DNA from 3 places in the Bradyrhizobium sp. CCGUVB23 genome. Region 1 is predicted to be linked to each of the others. Evidence: riboswitches for the same ligand, from Rfam matches in the RefSeq annotation. Region 1 holds a riboswitch; each other region holds the start of a gene.

Region 1 (4,278 bases):
ACGATGATCGGCACGCGAGCGGCCCTCGGCTGCTCCGTTTCCTGCAGGCCCGCGAGGTCGATCGCGACCTGCTCGAGCCGTCCGAGCGCGCCGGTCGGCTTGGTCAGTTGCGCCTGCCGCGCCATCGCCGCCTCGCGATGCGCGGTCGAGATATCAGGGCATTTCTCGTAGACCCAATTGGGGAGCATGTCGTCCTGCCTCCGTTCACGCGACCGCGGTCGCGTCACGCTCTGCGTTTGAGAATGTAGCTGTCCATGATCCAGCCGTGCCGTTCGCGCGCCTCCTGCCGTGCCGCGACGATGCGGGGACCGATCTCGGCCAATGCACCCGACATGACGATCTGATCGGGCATGCCGAGATAGGCGCCCCACCAGATCAGCAGGCCTTGCGGATCGAGCGACTGAAATGCCGTGGCGCCGTCTAGCATCACCACCACGGTGCCGGTGCCGTCAGGCCAGCCGCCTTCGCGCAGTCGCCGCCCTGTCGTGACCAGAAAAGGCTCGCCGATATCGTTCAGCGGCAGCGCATGCGCCGCGCACAGCGCCTGGATCGAGGTGATGCCGGGGATGACTTCGATCGCGGGCAAAGGATCAAGCCGTCGCGCGATCCGCAAAGAGGAGTCATAGAGCGAGGGATCGCCCCAGATCAGCAGCGCGACTCGGCCCTCGCGTCCGAGATGCTGCGCAATCTCCCGCGACCAGGCTGCCGCGACCGCATCGTGCCAGTCGTCGACGCCCCTGCAGTAATCAGCCTCGCCCGCGTTACGCACCGGCAAGTCGAACTCCGCGATCCGCGTCTCTTTGTTGGTGAGTACATCGGCACAAATCGTCCGCCGCAGGTCGGCGAGATCGGACTTCTGCGCTCCCTTGCGCGGGATCAGAACGAGATTGGCCGCGTTGATGGCACGGATCGCGGCGAGCGTGAGCTGCTCGGGATCGCCGCAACCGATACCTATCAGGGAAAGTGTGAGCATCACGAGTGTGAAGGGCGGCTATGACGGCCGCCCTTCAAATCATCTCTACGCCGCGTTGTGCAGGCGCGGGGTGACGAGACCGGGCGCGGTGACGCCGCGCAGCGACTTTGCCAGCGCCAGCACCGCGAGATCGGCGAGCGGCTCGATCACGATGACCAGCGCATAGGACGCGGCAAAGGTCGCGATGTTGGCGAGGTTGGTCGCGCCGAAGCCCGAACCGTAGATGGCCCAGAACGCAACCCAGGCGATGATGCCCGACTGATACGCCGTCGAGAGCGCCAGCGCCTGACGATACTGCAGGTCGACATAGGCCGTGTTGCGGGGAATGATGCGGGTCGCGAGCGCCTGGATGGCGAACAGAGGCACCAAGAGCGTGGTGACGTTCATGCCATATTGCGGCAGGTCAGTAGGCACGAAGAACAGGCCTTGCAGCAGGAGGCCAAGCGAGAGACCAAGGGCTGCCGGTGCCGCACCGAACAGCAGGAACAGGGTCGAGCCGAGGATGAAGTGCACCTCGGAGACCCCGACCGGGAAGTGCGGCAGGATCTCGAAGAAGGTGAAGACCAGCGCGGTCGTCGCAGCCGTCCGCACCGCGAACGAGCTGATGCCCTGCTCGCGCACGGTCTCGGCCGCGAGCTTCAGCGCAACGCCGCCCGCGGCGATGCCGGTTGCGTAACTCAACACGAGCTTGGCGCCCGTCACGATTCCGGGTTCGATATGCATGGTTCAAGTCCTTCCTGCCGTCACACCCGACGGCCTTGGCGTCCAAACGTGCAGGGCCGGTCTCCTGGCTCGCGGATCGAAGGGGATCTCCGGCCTTCCCGGGCCTTGCGGCCCAGTGGCGGATCGGAGCCCCTCACCGCTTACAGTCGCGGGGGCGGCTGGGGTTTGGGGCGCCGCAACTGGGTCCGCCCACCCCCATTCCCGATTATGCTCCGGCGCTTTGCGCCGCATCGAGCACCATGCCCCTCTTGTGTGCCCCTTTCGCAAGCCGGGCGTCAAGGGTCGAACGGCGGCCACGGGCATCATCACGAAGATTCTCCCGCCAATGCGCCAAACAGGATGACGGCGGCCGTGGTCGCGGGCGCGGCCTGCGTGAGCTCTTCGGCGAGCCTTGCGATCGTGGTCCGGACGAGCCGCTCATCGACGCGGCCCAGGGATTCCGCAAACAGCGCTGGCGTTTCCGGCGAAAGACCATGCGCGATCAGCTTTGCGGCCAGATCCGGAAACGTGCGCCGGCCCATATAGACCACCGTCGTCGCGTCCGGGTCGGCCAGCGCCGCCCAGTTCAGATTTTGCGGCAACTGTCCGGTCACGTCGGCCCCGGTCACGAACTGCACCCGGCGCGCGGTGTTTCGCCGGGTCAGGGGGATGCCGGCTTGAGCCGCCGCGACGCAGGCCGAGGTGACGCCGGGCACGATCTCGTAGCCGATCCCCGACGCCCGAAGCGTCTCGATCTCCTCCTCGAGCCGGCCGAAGATGCCGGCATCGCCGGATTTCAGCCGCACCACGCGCGCACCGGTCGCCGCATAATCGACCAGCAGGCGGTTGACGTGCTGCTGCTTGGTCGAGGGCCGGCCAGCGCGTTTTCCGACCGCCACCAGATTGGCCCCGGGCCGGGCAAGCTCGAGGATCGCGCCGGACGCGAGATCGTCATAGAGGATGACGTCGGCCCCGCGCAGCCGCGCGGCGCCCTTGAGCGTCAAAAGCTCGGGATCGCCGGGACCGGCGGAGATGAAGGAGACGAAGCCGCTCACCGGTCCTCCGCAATCAGGTGAAAGAAAGTACCCGTCGCATGCCCGCGCCGCGATCCTGTCTCCGCGACAACAGCGCCTGTCGCGTCACGCACGATCGCAAGCGGTACATCAGGCTGCGCGAGAATCGTCGAATAATGGAATTCATGACCGCGCAGGCGCGCGCCCGGCTGACGTCCCGGCATTGGTGCCGCGAGCTCGGCAAGACGATAGCCGAGATGCATGCGACGCTTGGCAAAGCTCGTCTCCAGGCCCAGGAGGCCAAGCATCTCGTGCCGCGCGCCGTCGGCATCGGTCAGGGCCGCGCCCATCACCATGTAGCCGCCGCATTCGCCATGGACCGGCCGCGTCTCGGCGAAGTCGCGCATGCGCTCGCGAAAGCGCGCATTCACTGCGAGCTGGCCGGCATGCAGTTCGGGATAACCGCCGGGCAGCCAGCACACATCGGCGCTTGCATCGGGTCCCTCATCGGCGAGCGGCGAGAACGGGAGGATCTCCGCACCGGCGGCGCGCCAGGCCTCGAGCATATGCGGATAGACGAATGAAAACGCGGCGTCGCGCGCCAGCGCGATGAGCTGGCCCGGCGGCGTGACGTTGAGCCCAATCGTGGCTGGTTGCGCCGACCATGCCGACGCCGCCCGCCGCACAGCGTCCAGATCGACGTGCTCACTGACAAAGCGCGCCGCTTCATCGATCAGGGTTCCGATCTCCGCCTGCTCTTCGGCTTGCACCAGGCCGAGATGCCGCTTCGGCAGGCTGATCTCGGCATGGCGCGGCAACGCGCCGAACACCGCAATGCCGGCATCGTTCAACGCACGCCGCACGAGATCCTCATGCCTAGGGCTCGCGACGCGGTTGAGCACGACGCCGGCAAGGCGTACACCGCTGCGGAAATCCCGCAAGCCGGTCGCAATTGCAGCTGCCGTCTGCGCCTGGCCTGACGGATCAATCACCAGCAGCACGGGCCAGCCCATCATCTCCGCGATGTCGGCGGTGGCGCCCGTACCCGAGACGCCCCGCGCGGCAACGCCGTCGAACAGGCCCATTGAGCCCTCGGCCAGTATGAGATCGGCGTTCGCGCCGCGGCTGACGAGATGTTCGATGCTCGCACGATCCATCGCCCAGCTGTCGATGTTGACGGAGGCGCGTCCCGTGGCCGCCGCGTGAAAGGCGGGATCGATGTAGTCAGGGCCGCTCTTGAAGCACTGCACCTTGAGGCCGCGATCGCGATAGGCGCGTGCGAGCGCCAGCGTCAGCGTCGTCTTGCCGACGCCGGAAGCCGGCGCGGAAATGACGAGACCTGCCGCCATCACGATGCCTCCGGAAAGCGCGGCGCCGGTCCGACCGGCCGGTAGCGGCGATCGTAGTCGGCGGCGTAAAGACGGCTCTCGGAGAACTCCTCCGAGCCGAGTGTTTTGCCGACCAGGATGAGCGCGGTACGTTCGAGCTCGGCGCCGACGGCCGCATCGAGCGTGGCGAGCGTAGCGCGGACGATGCGCTGGTCCGGCCAGCTCGCGCGCCAGACGATCGCCACCGGACAGTCCGCGCCAT
Region 2 (4,278 bases), on a different contig from region 1:
CAGCGCTGGTCGATCTCGAATGCGGTGCGAAAGATCGCTTTCTCGTGCTCCGATAGGATGTCGAGATGGGCGACCGACCCCTCGTGCGCAATGATCGACTGCCAGGTCGCCAACGTGTCGGCGCACTTGGCGGTCAGCACCTTGGCGAGATGCGGATTACGCACCGAGATGGCCCCGGACAACGTCTTGTGGGTGTAGATGTTGGCCGGGATCGGCTCAGTGCAAGCGCTGGTGCCGCCGCAGATGATGCTTATCGAGGCGGTCGGCGCGATCGCGATCTTGTGGCTGAAGCGCGCCATCACGCCGCATTCCTGCGCATCCGGGCACGGGCCACGCTCGCGAGCGAGCGCGACGGATGCCGCGTCGGCATCGCGACGGATTTTTCGGAACATGCTGAGATTGAACGACTTGGCCAGGACGCTCTCCATCGGAATGCCCCTGGCCTGGAGAAACGAGTGGAAGCCCATCACGCCGAGGCCGACGGAGCGCTCGCGCAGGGCGGCGTAGCGGGCACGCTCCATGCCGTCCGGCGCCACCGTGATGAAGTGGGTGAGCACGTTGTCGAGGAAGCGCAAGACGTCCTCGACAAAGCCCGGCTTTTCCTTCCACTGGTCCCAGGTCTCGAGGTTGAGCGACGACAGACAGCACACCGCGGTGCGCTCCTCATCGCGATGATCGATGCCGGTCGGCAACGTAATCTCGCTGCAAAGGTTGGAGGTCGAGACCTTGAGGCCGAGCTCGCGCTGGTGCTTGGGGAGCGCGCGGTTCACGGTGTCGATGAACAAGAGATAGGGCTCGCCGGTCTGCAGCCGGTTCTCAAGGATGCGTTGCCACAGCTGCCGGGCGTCGATGTCGCGGACGACCTCGTTGGTCTTCGGGCTGCGCAGAGCGAACGCGGTGCCGGCGCCCACGGCACGCATGAACTCGTCGGTGACGTTGATGCCGTGATGCAGGTTGAGGCTCTTGCGGTTGAAGTCGCCGGATGCCTTGCGGATCTCGAGGAACTCCTCGATCTCGGGATGGTGTATATCGAGATAGACCGCCGCCGAGCCGCGCCGCAACGAGCCCTGGCTGATCGCCAGCGTCAGGCCATCCATAACATGGATGAACGGAATGATGCCTGAAGTGACGCCGCCCTTCACCTTTTCGCCGATCGAGCGAACATTGCCCCAGTAGGTGCCGATGCCGCCGCCGTTGGAGGCAAGCCAGACGTTCTCGTTCCAGGTGCCGACGATGCCTTCGAGCGAATCCGACACCGAGTTAAGGAAGCACGAGATCGGTAGGCCGCGCGTGGTGCCTCCGTTGGAGAGCACTGGTGTGGCCGGCATGAACCACAGCCGAGACATCGCATCATAGAGACGTTGGGCATGCGCAACATCGTCCGCGAAGGCGCAAGCCACCCGCGCGAACATATCCTGGAGGCTTTCGCCGGGGAGCAGATAACGGTCGGTCAGCGTCAGCTTGCCGAACGACGTCAGCAGGTCGTTGCGCGACCGATCGAGCGTGAGGTCGGACGGCTTTGGCGATGGCGCGAGCGGCCAAGGCAGCGGAGCTGGCGATGGCGTCGGCAAGAGGCACAGCTCAAGCGCGATAGGCTTTGCCTGCGCTGGGGGCCGCACACTCGGCAGCTCAACGAGATGACCATGCTGATCGAAATCGTAAGACGGCGACATCGGCAACCCCGCGATGTTTGGGGGCTGGGGCCGCGCGGACGACTTGCGAGACCGGGCAACTGTCCCCGGTTGCAAGCGCCTCATCGGGCACCCCGCCCGAGGACGTTCGTTCTGTCGCGGCAGGTCTCCTGGCTCGCGGGTCGCTGCGGGCTGTCGGCCTTCCCAGGCGCTGTCGCGCCAGTGACCATGATGACAACCTGCTCGCCGCTTACAGTTGCGGGGGCAGCCTCGGAGTAGCCGTTGCCGGCGCACCGGGTTCCCTCTTAGCTTCCATCCAACGAAATCTGGACTGGAAGACCGTGACATACTACATATAGCGGAACTCGCCGAGATTCGTCAAGCCTTATGGGATGAGGCACTTCAGGGTTTTAAGACGCCGAGCGTAGTTGTAGCGACCAAGAAGGAATAGCGATCGTTCTTCTGTCTCGAGTACTTGCAAAGGTTCTTTTGAAGCCTGATCCAGTAAACATCCCCCGGCCATTGCCGTCAAACTGAGAGGCGAGCGCTGTCAAGGTTTAACTGCTGGTCGCTCCGCTTGAGCGAGACGCGATCCATATGCATGTGGCGACTAGTGGTTCATCACAGTGATTTTGACGTTTTGATGCCGAGCCATTGGAGGATGGGCAAGTTTTCGGGTGGCAAGAGGATCTCGATGCTTCGTGCGACGCCAGGCTTGCGACGAATGAACCCGTTGCGTTCGAGGGTGACGATCATCTGGTGAACTGACGGTGGGCTGACGCGGAAGTGGCGCTGGATGTCGGCCTCGGCGGGCGGCTGTCCGAACATGTACGAATAGGTATGGATGAAAGCGAGATAGTGCCCCTGCTTCTCGGTGAAGTGCACGCCTGATTTTTGACTCATAGCTGGATTCGTCCCGGCCTCCGACAAGGAGGCGAAGCATGAATGTACGTTATCGGGTGGAATTGAGCCAAGTCGAGCGGGACGAACTGACGGCGATGCTCGGCGGCGGCAAGCATGCCGCCCGCAAACTCAAACGGGCTCAGATTTTGCTGGCGGCCGATGGGGACAGTTCTGACGCAGAGATTGCCCGAACCGTCCGGGTCAGCCTCTCCACTGTCGGCCGGACCAAGCGCCGCTTCGTGGAAGGCAATCTGGAGCGGGCCTTGAGCGAGGAGCCGCGTCCGGGCGCAGAGCGCAAGCTGACCGGCAAAGAGGAGGCCCTGCTGGTGGCGACCGCATGTGCCAAGCCGCCAGCTGGCCGCAAACGCTGGACGCTGACACTGCTGGCCGACACGATGGTCAAGCTCACCGATCACGACAGCCTGTCGGGCGAAACCGTGCGCCGCCGGCTCACCGAGAACGATCTCAAGCCCTGGCGCAGGGACATGTGGTGCATTCCCCAGGTCGACGGCGAGTACGTCGCCCGCATGGAGGACGTGCTCGATCTCTACGCCGAGGCGCCGGATCCCGAGCGGCCGCTGCTTTGCTTCGACGAGACCCCCGTCCAGCTGATCGGCGAGGTGCGCCAGCCGATCCCGGCCCAACCGGGACAGCGCGAGCGATACGATTACGAGTACCGCCGCAACGGCACCGTCAATCTCTTCGTCACCTTCGATCCGCATCGCGGCTGGCGCAACGTCCAGGTCACCGAGCGCCGCGCCGCCGTAGACTACGCCCACTGCATGCGTGAGCTCGTCGACGTCCATTATCCCGATGCCGCCTGCATCCGGGTCGTGCAGGATAATCTGTCGATCCATACCGCCGGCGCGCTATATCAGGCATTTGCGCCTGCCGAGGCCCGTCGCATCCTGCGCCGCCTCGAGTTCCACTATACCCCGAAACACGCCAGCTGGCTTAATATGGTCGAGTGCGAGATCAGCGTGCTGCAGCGCCAGTGTCTCGGCCGTCGTATCGACGATCCCAAAAGGCTCCGAAAAGAGATCGCAGCATGGCAACGGCAGCGAAACAAAGTCCGAGACCGCATCAAATGGATGTTCACAACCGACAAAGCCCGCGCCAAACTCGGTCGCGCCTATCCGGTTGCTCCCAAAGAGTCAAAACCACAGTGATGAACCACTAGCTCAGGCGGCGAGCAGCACAATCTGCGCTCCCTTGACCAGAACTGCATCATGTCGACGCGCTCTCTTCTCGACCTCCAGTTCGTGGGCCGCCTCGCCATCCCGACCAGCGCCCGCGTCGAACGTCCGAACCGCTTGATCCTGAAGCTGTTTCTTCCAGGCATAAATCTGATTCACATGCACCTGGTAGCGCTGCGCCAGATCCGTCACCGTTGATTGTTCTCGCAGCGCCTCCAAGGCGATCTTTACCTTCAGCGCCGCATCGATTGTCCGTCTCGTCTTCTTCATGGTCCGCTCCGTTTATCAAAACGGAACGGCATCCGCACCACCTGAGCCGCCGGTCCAAAATCCGGAGTCCACTTCAGGAAATCAGGGGGCTGCCACTATACGCCACGAGAGATATCATCTCAGTGACCTGCGGCTCATTCCGCGGGCTTAAGTCACTCCCTTGTTGCCACTCCGCGCAGGCATTGGTGCGTAATGGCGCTGGGATGACGCGAACTCTCGTCCTGAGTCCAGAAGGCGGCGCATTCGCGGGACGCACACTTGCGCCGCGTCATAGTGCT
Region 3 (4,278 bases), 8.0 Mb from region 1:
CGTACGGGCCGTCTCCGCCTTGAGGAATTGCTCGTATTGCGCGTCCGTCAGTTTTCCTTTGGCATGAGCAGCGCGAGCGTTGCGAACGTCGGCGGTCTGCGGGAACGAGCCGATCGTCGTCGTCGGAAAGGCCGGCAGACCAAAGCGCTTGCGCTGGACCTCTGCGCGGTTGGCAAAAGCGCTGGTACGGCGGCGCATGGCGTCGTCGATCGCCGCCATTCTCTGTGCAACGATCGCGTCGTGGATTTTCGGGGAGGTCTCGCGCGCCGTCGCCGCTAGATCGGATGCGGTCAGCGCGGCTGCGACACTCGCCTCGCCTGCGAGCGCCTTCGCGATGACCGTGAGCTCGCCGATCTTCTGCACCGAGAAGGCAAGCCAGCTCTTCACGTCCGGATCGAGATCGGTCTCGAGCTCAAGATCGATTGGGACATGCAGGAGCGAGCAGGAGGGTGCGAGCTGCACGCGATCCCTGCCGAACTTTGCAATGACGGGTTTGAACCGCTCGATCAGTGCCGATAGGTCAGAACGCCACACGTTGCGGCCATCGATGACGCCGAGCGAAACCACGAGGTCCGCGCGGGCGCCGCATTCAATCTGGCTCAATTGTTGGGGAGCTCGGATAAGATCGACGTGCAGTCCAGCCACAGGTAGCTTCAGAGCGGTCGCCAGGTTGTCGCCGATCGCTCCGAAATAGGTGGCCAGCATGATCTTGATGGCAGGTACCTCATTGGCGACACACCCATAAGCACGCTGAAGCGCATTCCGCGTTGTCTCGTCGAGATCAAGCACCAGGCACGGCTCGTCAAGCTGGACCCACTCGGCTCCGCGTTTCGCCAGCTCCTTGAGAACCTCGACATAGACGGGCAGGAGACTATCGAGCAGCGAGATCGGATCAAACGCCGGATCAGCGCTCTTGCCGAGCTTCAGGAAGGTGACCGGTCCTACCAGAACGGGACGCGTTTGATAGCCAAGGGCTTTCGCCTCCTCATATTCCTCGATCGGCTTTCGGCAGGAGAGCCTGAAGATCTGACCTTTATGGAATTCGGGCACCATGTAATGGTAGTTGGTATCGAACCACTTGGTCATCTCCTGCGCGGCGGACCCGCCGGCGTCATTGCGGTGACTGCTACTTGCTTCATGCTCCCCGCCTTGAGAGCCGCGCGCCATGGCGAAATAGGTCTTCAGCGGGACCGGACCTACCTCCCAGCCATACGCCTCGGGAATGGCGCCCACCATGACGCTGGTATCGAGAACCTGATCATAGAGTGAAAAGTCATTTGACGGGATGACGGTGACGCCGAGCGAGTGCTGACGCGCCCAATTGGCGACACGAAGACCGGCCGCAGCTTCAAGAAGCTGCCGGCTGCTGATCTTGCCGGCCCAATAGCCTTCGAGTGCCAACTTGAGTTCGCGGCGTGGCCCGATACGTGGCATACCGAGAGTTGCGACAGGAAGTGAGAGAAGAGACATAGCATTAACCCCATTATGGTGGGGGCAAAGGCCATGGCGGACGCGGGCAGGAGGGGCCGCGAAAGCGCCTGCTGCTTGGCGTACCACCGGACACCCCGCCCGTGGACGTTTATGTTGTCGGGGCAGGTCTCCTGGCTCGCGGGTCATCGCCTGCATCCGGCCTTCCCGAAGCATCTGCTTCAGTGACACGTGTGGATGCGGACTCGCCGCTTACAGTTGCGGGGGCAGCGCCGGCATTGCTTCAATCCTGAACGGATCGTGAGCGCACCGGCTTCCCTCTTAGCTCCAGATCGAAGCGAGACCTGGAGAACCTCGACGCCTTCGATTTATCTGCAACCGAGGCCGTACGTCAACCTCGAAGGAGGACCACCTTTTCTGCGGCATGCTGCCGCGAATACGGCCTCAACAATGGAGGTCACTCCAAACGAACAGCCTGACGATGGGGTGCAAAAACCAAATTTTGACCAGCGCCCCGACGGCCATTGTTGTCGATCGGCTTGGCCGCCCTGTCCGATCTCGAGCGTTCTCATGTCCTTATCCAACACCATGAGTTTCTTGTTCGTTCGGCACTGGGCGGCAATTTCTGCATCGATCATCCAGCGAAGTCTAAACCTTTGTGCCCCGGTCAACTACCAATCTTAGCAATTGATCGAACCGGCAGATCGGTCAATCATGGATGAAAGACCTTCACGTAGGCCTCCTCACCTGTCGCAGACCCCGTAAAGAGCGCACGAGGGTGGCTCGTCACCGTCGCCAGTGGAGTTTGGCGGATCCCGCTATGCGGTCCAGCAATTTGGCGCTCGACAGCTCCTATCGCAGCTGAACAGCTGGTCTAGCGAACAAGCCGCGAATTTGGAGAGTTCCGCTATGAGTGCAACGGGCTTGTCGGACAATGTCATTCCTCGCGCCGACATCGTCAAACGCGCAGCGCGCATCGGAGCGGAAATCCGAAACATCAAGCTGTCGGGCGATTTGCCGGACCAGACGATCGCCGCAATCAACGAGCTGCTGCTCGAGAACAAGGTGATCTTCTTTCGCGACCAGGGTCATCTCGACGACGCCGAGCAGGAGCGCTTTGCTCTTCGTTTCGGAAGTCCGGCATGTCATCCGACGCTCGGTGCCATTAAGGGGACGGCGTCGATTATCGAGCTTGATTCGGTCCGCGCCGGCAGCCGGGCCGACTTGTGGCACACCGATGGGACCTTCGTCGATGGCTACCCTAAGATCGCGGTGCTGCGTGGCGTTGTGATGCCACCGTTCGGTGGCGATACGGTCTGGTCAAACACCGTCACAGCCTACCTCGACCTGGCACCGCCGCTGCAACGGCTTGCGGACAAGCTCTGGGCCGTTCACAGCAACGCCTTCGACTACGCGATAATGCCCCGCGCCAGCGAGCTCGACAAGAAGCACTTGGACGAAGTCTTCACCAAAACGATCTATCAGACTGAACATCCAGTCGTGCGCGTCCACCCCGAGACCGGCGAACGCACGCTGCTCCTCGGCGCCCTGGTGCAACGTTTTGTTGGCATCCCGAAATACGACGGCCAGAAGCTGTTTGATCTGTTTCAGTCTCATATCACTGCGCTCGAAAACACCGTGCGCTGGAGTTGGAAGGAAGGTGATGTGGCGATGTGGGACAATCGCGCCACACAACACTACGCGGTGAACGATTACGGCGATCAGCATCGGGTCGTTCGTCGCGCCACCGTCGCGGGCGAGGTACCCGTCAGCATCGATGGTCAGAGCAGCGTAACGCGCATCAAGACAGCAAAAGAGCCGGCCCCGGAGGTCGCCTAGCCGGTCCAAAGGATTGACCGCGGTCCGGCGATGCAAACTCTGCCTTTGTCATCCATCCCTGTATGCAGCATTCTTCAGCTCGGTTCGCCATCGCATTGAACGATGTCATTGAAAGCCATCGTGCCAGCGGCATGGATTCCCGGAGAGGCTGCATCGAGTTTGTTGGAGCTGAGTAAACCTGCAAATGAATGAACCGCAAGAGGCGGAACGTGAGTTATGTCGCGTCAGCACAGGCGATCTTCTTTCGAAAGAATGCCCTCCTTTAGGTTTCCTGCGCGTCTCTCGATCGGTTTTCTCACGCGTATTGACCCCGACATTTGCCGAGCCCCACGTCTTCTGAACCAGAGTCAGCACGTTTCGTTCGTCTTGGGCGACCCAATCCATAGCTATTCAGTAGATTGAAGGTTGTCGTCGATCCGCGCAAATTTATTGCGCGTCAGCAAAACTGGCCTGCCGCTCTGCAAGCGCTTCCGCGGTGGTCTATCCCATGTCTTTGCGAAGCACACTATGAGCGGGAAAGCCAACCTCCCCCAGCAGACGATCCGACGACTTCGTGGCGACGACGCCAAGAGCGTGCTTTGCGCGTCTCGGTGTCTTTAAACGAGCCAACGTCCTGAAATGATTTTTACATCCACCTCTCGGCGCTAATGCCCTGGAGAAGCGAGTATCCAATCGATCGCGCTGTCCGTTGGAATGAGCACGCGAATCGCTAAGCAGCGCCTTGCGCCCGGTCACCTACCAACCTTGGCAATTGATGCAGCTGGCGGGCACATGGCAATTGTGCGTCAACGAAAGTGGTGCCTCTCACGTCAAGGAAGTCGGGATGCAATATGGATCTGGCCGCAGCGACGGGCCTGATGAATCTGCTGTCTCGTCATCTGCGGCTATGGGGTCTACTTCTATCGCAATCTCTCTCGTTTCATGGAAGCCGATAGCAAACTGTCTTGCGCGATCGTCGAGCACTCAGGCGTCAAAGGTCTCGTGGCTTCGGGCTCGTCAGTTTCCTTGTCT

Evidence for each region. A riboswitch is a leader RNA that binds a small molecule or an ion and turns the genes downstream of it on or off. The one in region 1 is predicted to bind cobalamin.
Region 2: it holds a riboswitch for cobalamin, as region 1 does, so the genes downstream of both, NLN62_RS49750 (ribonucleoside-diphosphate reductase subunit alpha) here and NLN62_RS46860 (energy-coupling factor ABC transporter permease) in region 1, are expected to answer to the same signal.
Region 3: it holds a riboswitch for cobalamin, as region 1 does, so the genes downstream of both, metE (5-methyltetrahydropteroyltriglutamate--homocysteine S-methyltransferase) here and NLN62_RS46860 (energy-coupling factor ABC transporter permease) in region 1, are expected to answer to the same signal.

Annotation. Positions count from the first base shown of each region.
Region 1 covers NZ_JANADQ010000001.1:9,952,858-9,957,135, forward strand. The annotation lists gene cobT (nicotinate-nucleotide--dimethylbenzimidazole phosphoribosyltransferase) at 1-188, opposite strand, end outside; gene cobF (precorrin-6A synthase (deacetylating)) at 224-973, opposite strand; gene NLN62_RS46860 (energy-coupling factor ABC transporter permease) at 1,019-1,696, opposite strand; cobalamin riboswitch at 1,733-1,953, opposite strand; gene cobA (uroporphyrinogen-III C-methyltransferase) at 2,002-2,730, opposite strand; gene NLN62_RS46870 (cobyrinate a,c-diamide synthase) at 2,727-4,037, opposite strand; gene cobM (precorrin-4 C(11)-methyltransferase) at 4,037-4,278, opposite strand, start outside.
Region 2 covers NZ_JANADQ010000002.1:348,370-352,647, forward strand. The annotation lists gene NLN62_RS49750 (ribonucleoside-diphosphate reductase subunit alpha) at 1-1,673, opposite strand, end outside; cobalamin riboswitch at 1,774-1,990, opposite strand; gene NLN62_RS49755 (LexA family transcriptional regulator) at 2,253-2,534, opposite strand; gene NLN62_RS49760 (IS630 family transposase) at 2,573-3,703, shown strand; gene NLN62_RS49765 (transposase) at 3,716-4,000, opposite strand; gene NLN62_RS49770 (glycosyltransferase family 4 protein) at 4,148-4,278, opposite strand, start outside.
Region 3 covers NZ_JANADQ010000001.1:1,923,007-1,927,284, reverse strand. The annotation lists gene metE (5-methyltetrahydropteroyltriglutamate--homocysteine S-methyltransferase) at 1-1,470, opposite strand, end outside; cobalamin riboswitch at 1,574-1,800, opposite strand; gene NLN62_RS08960 (TauD/TfdA family dioxygenase) at 2,338-3,267, shown strand.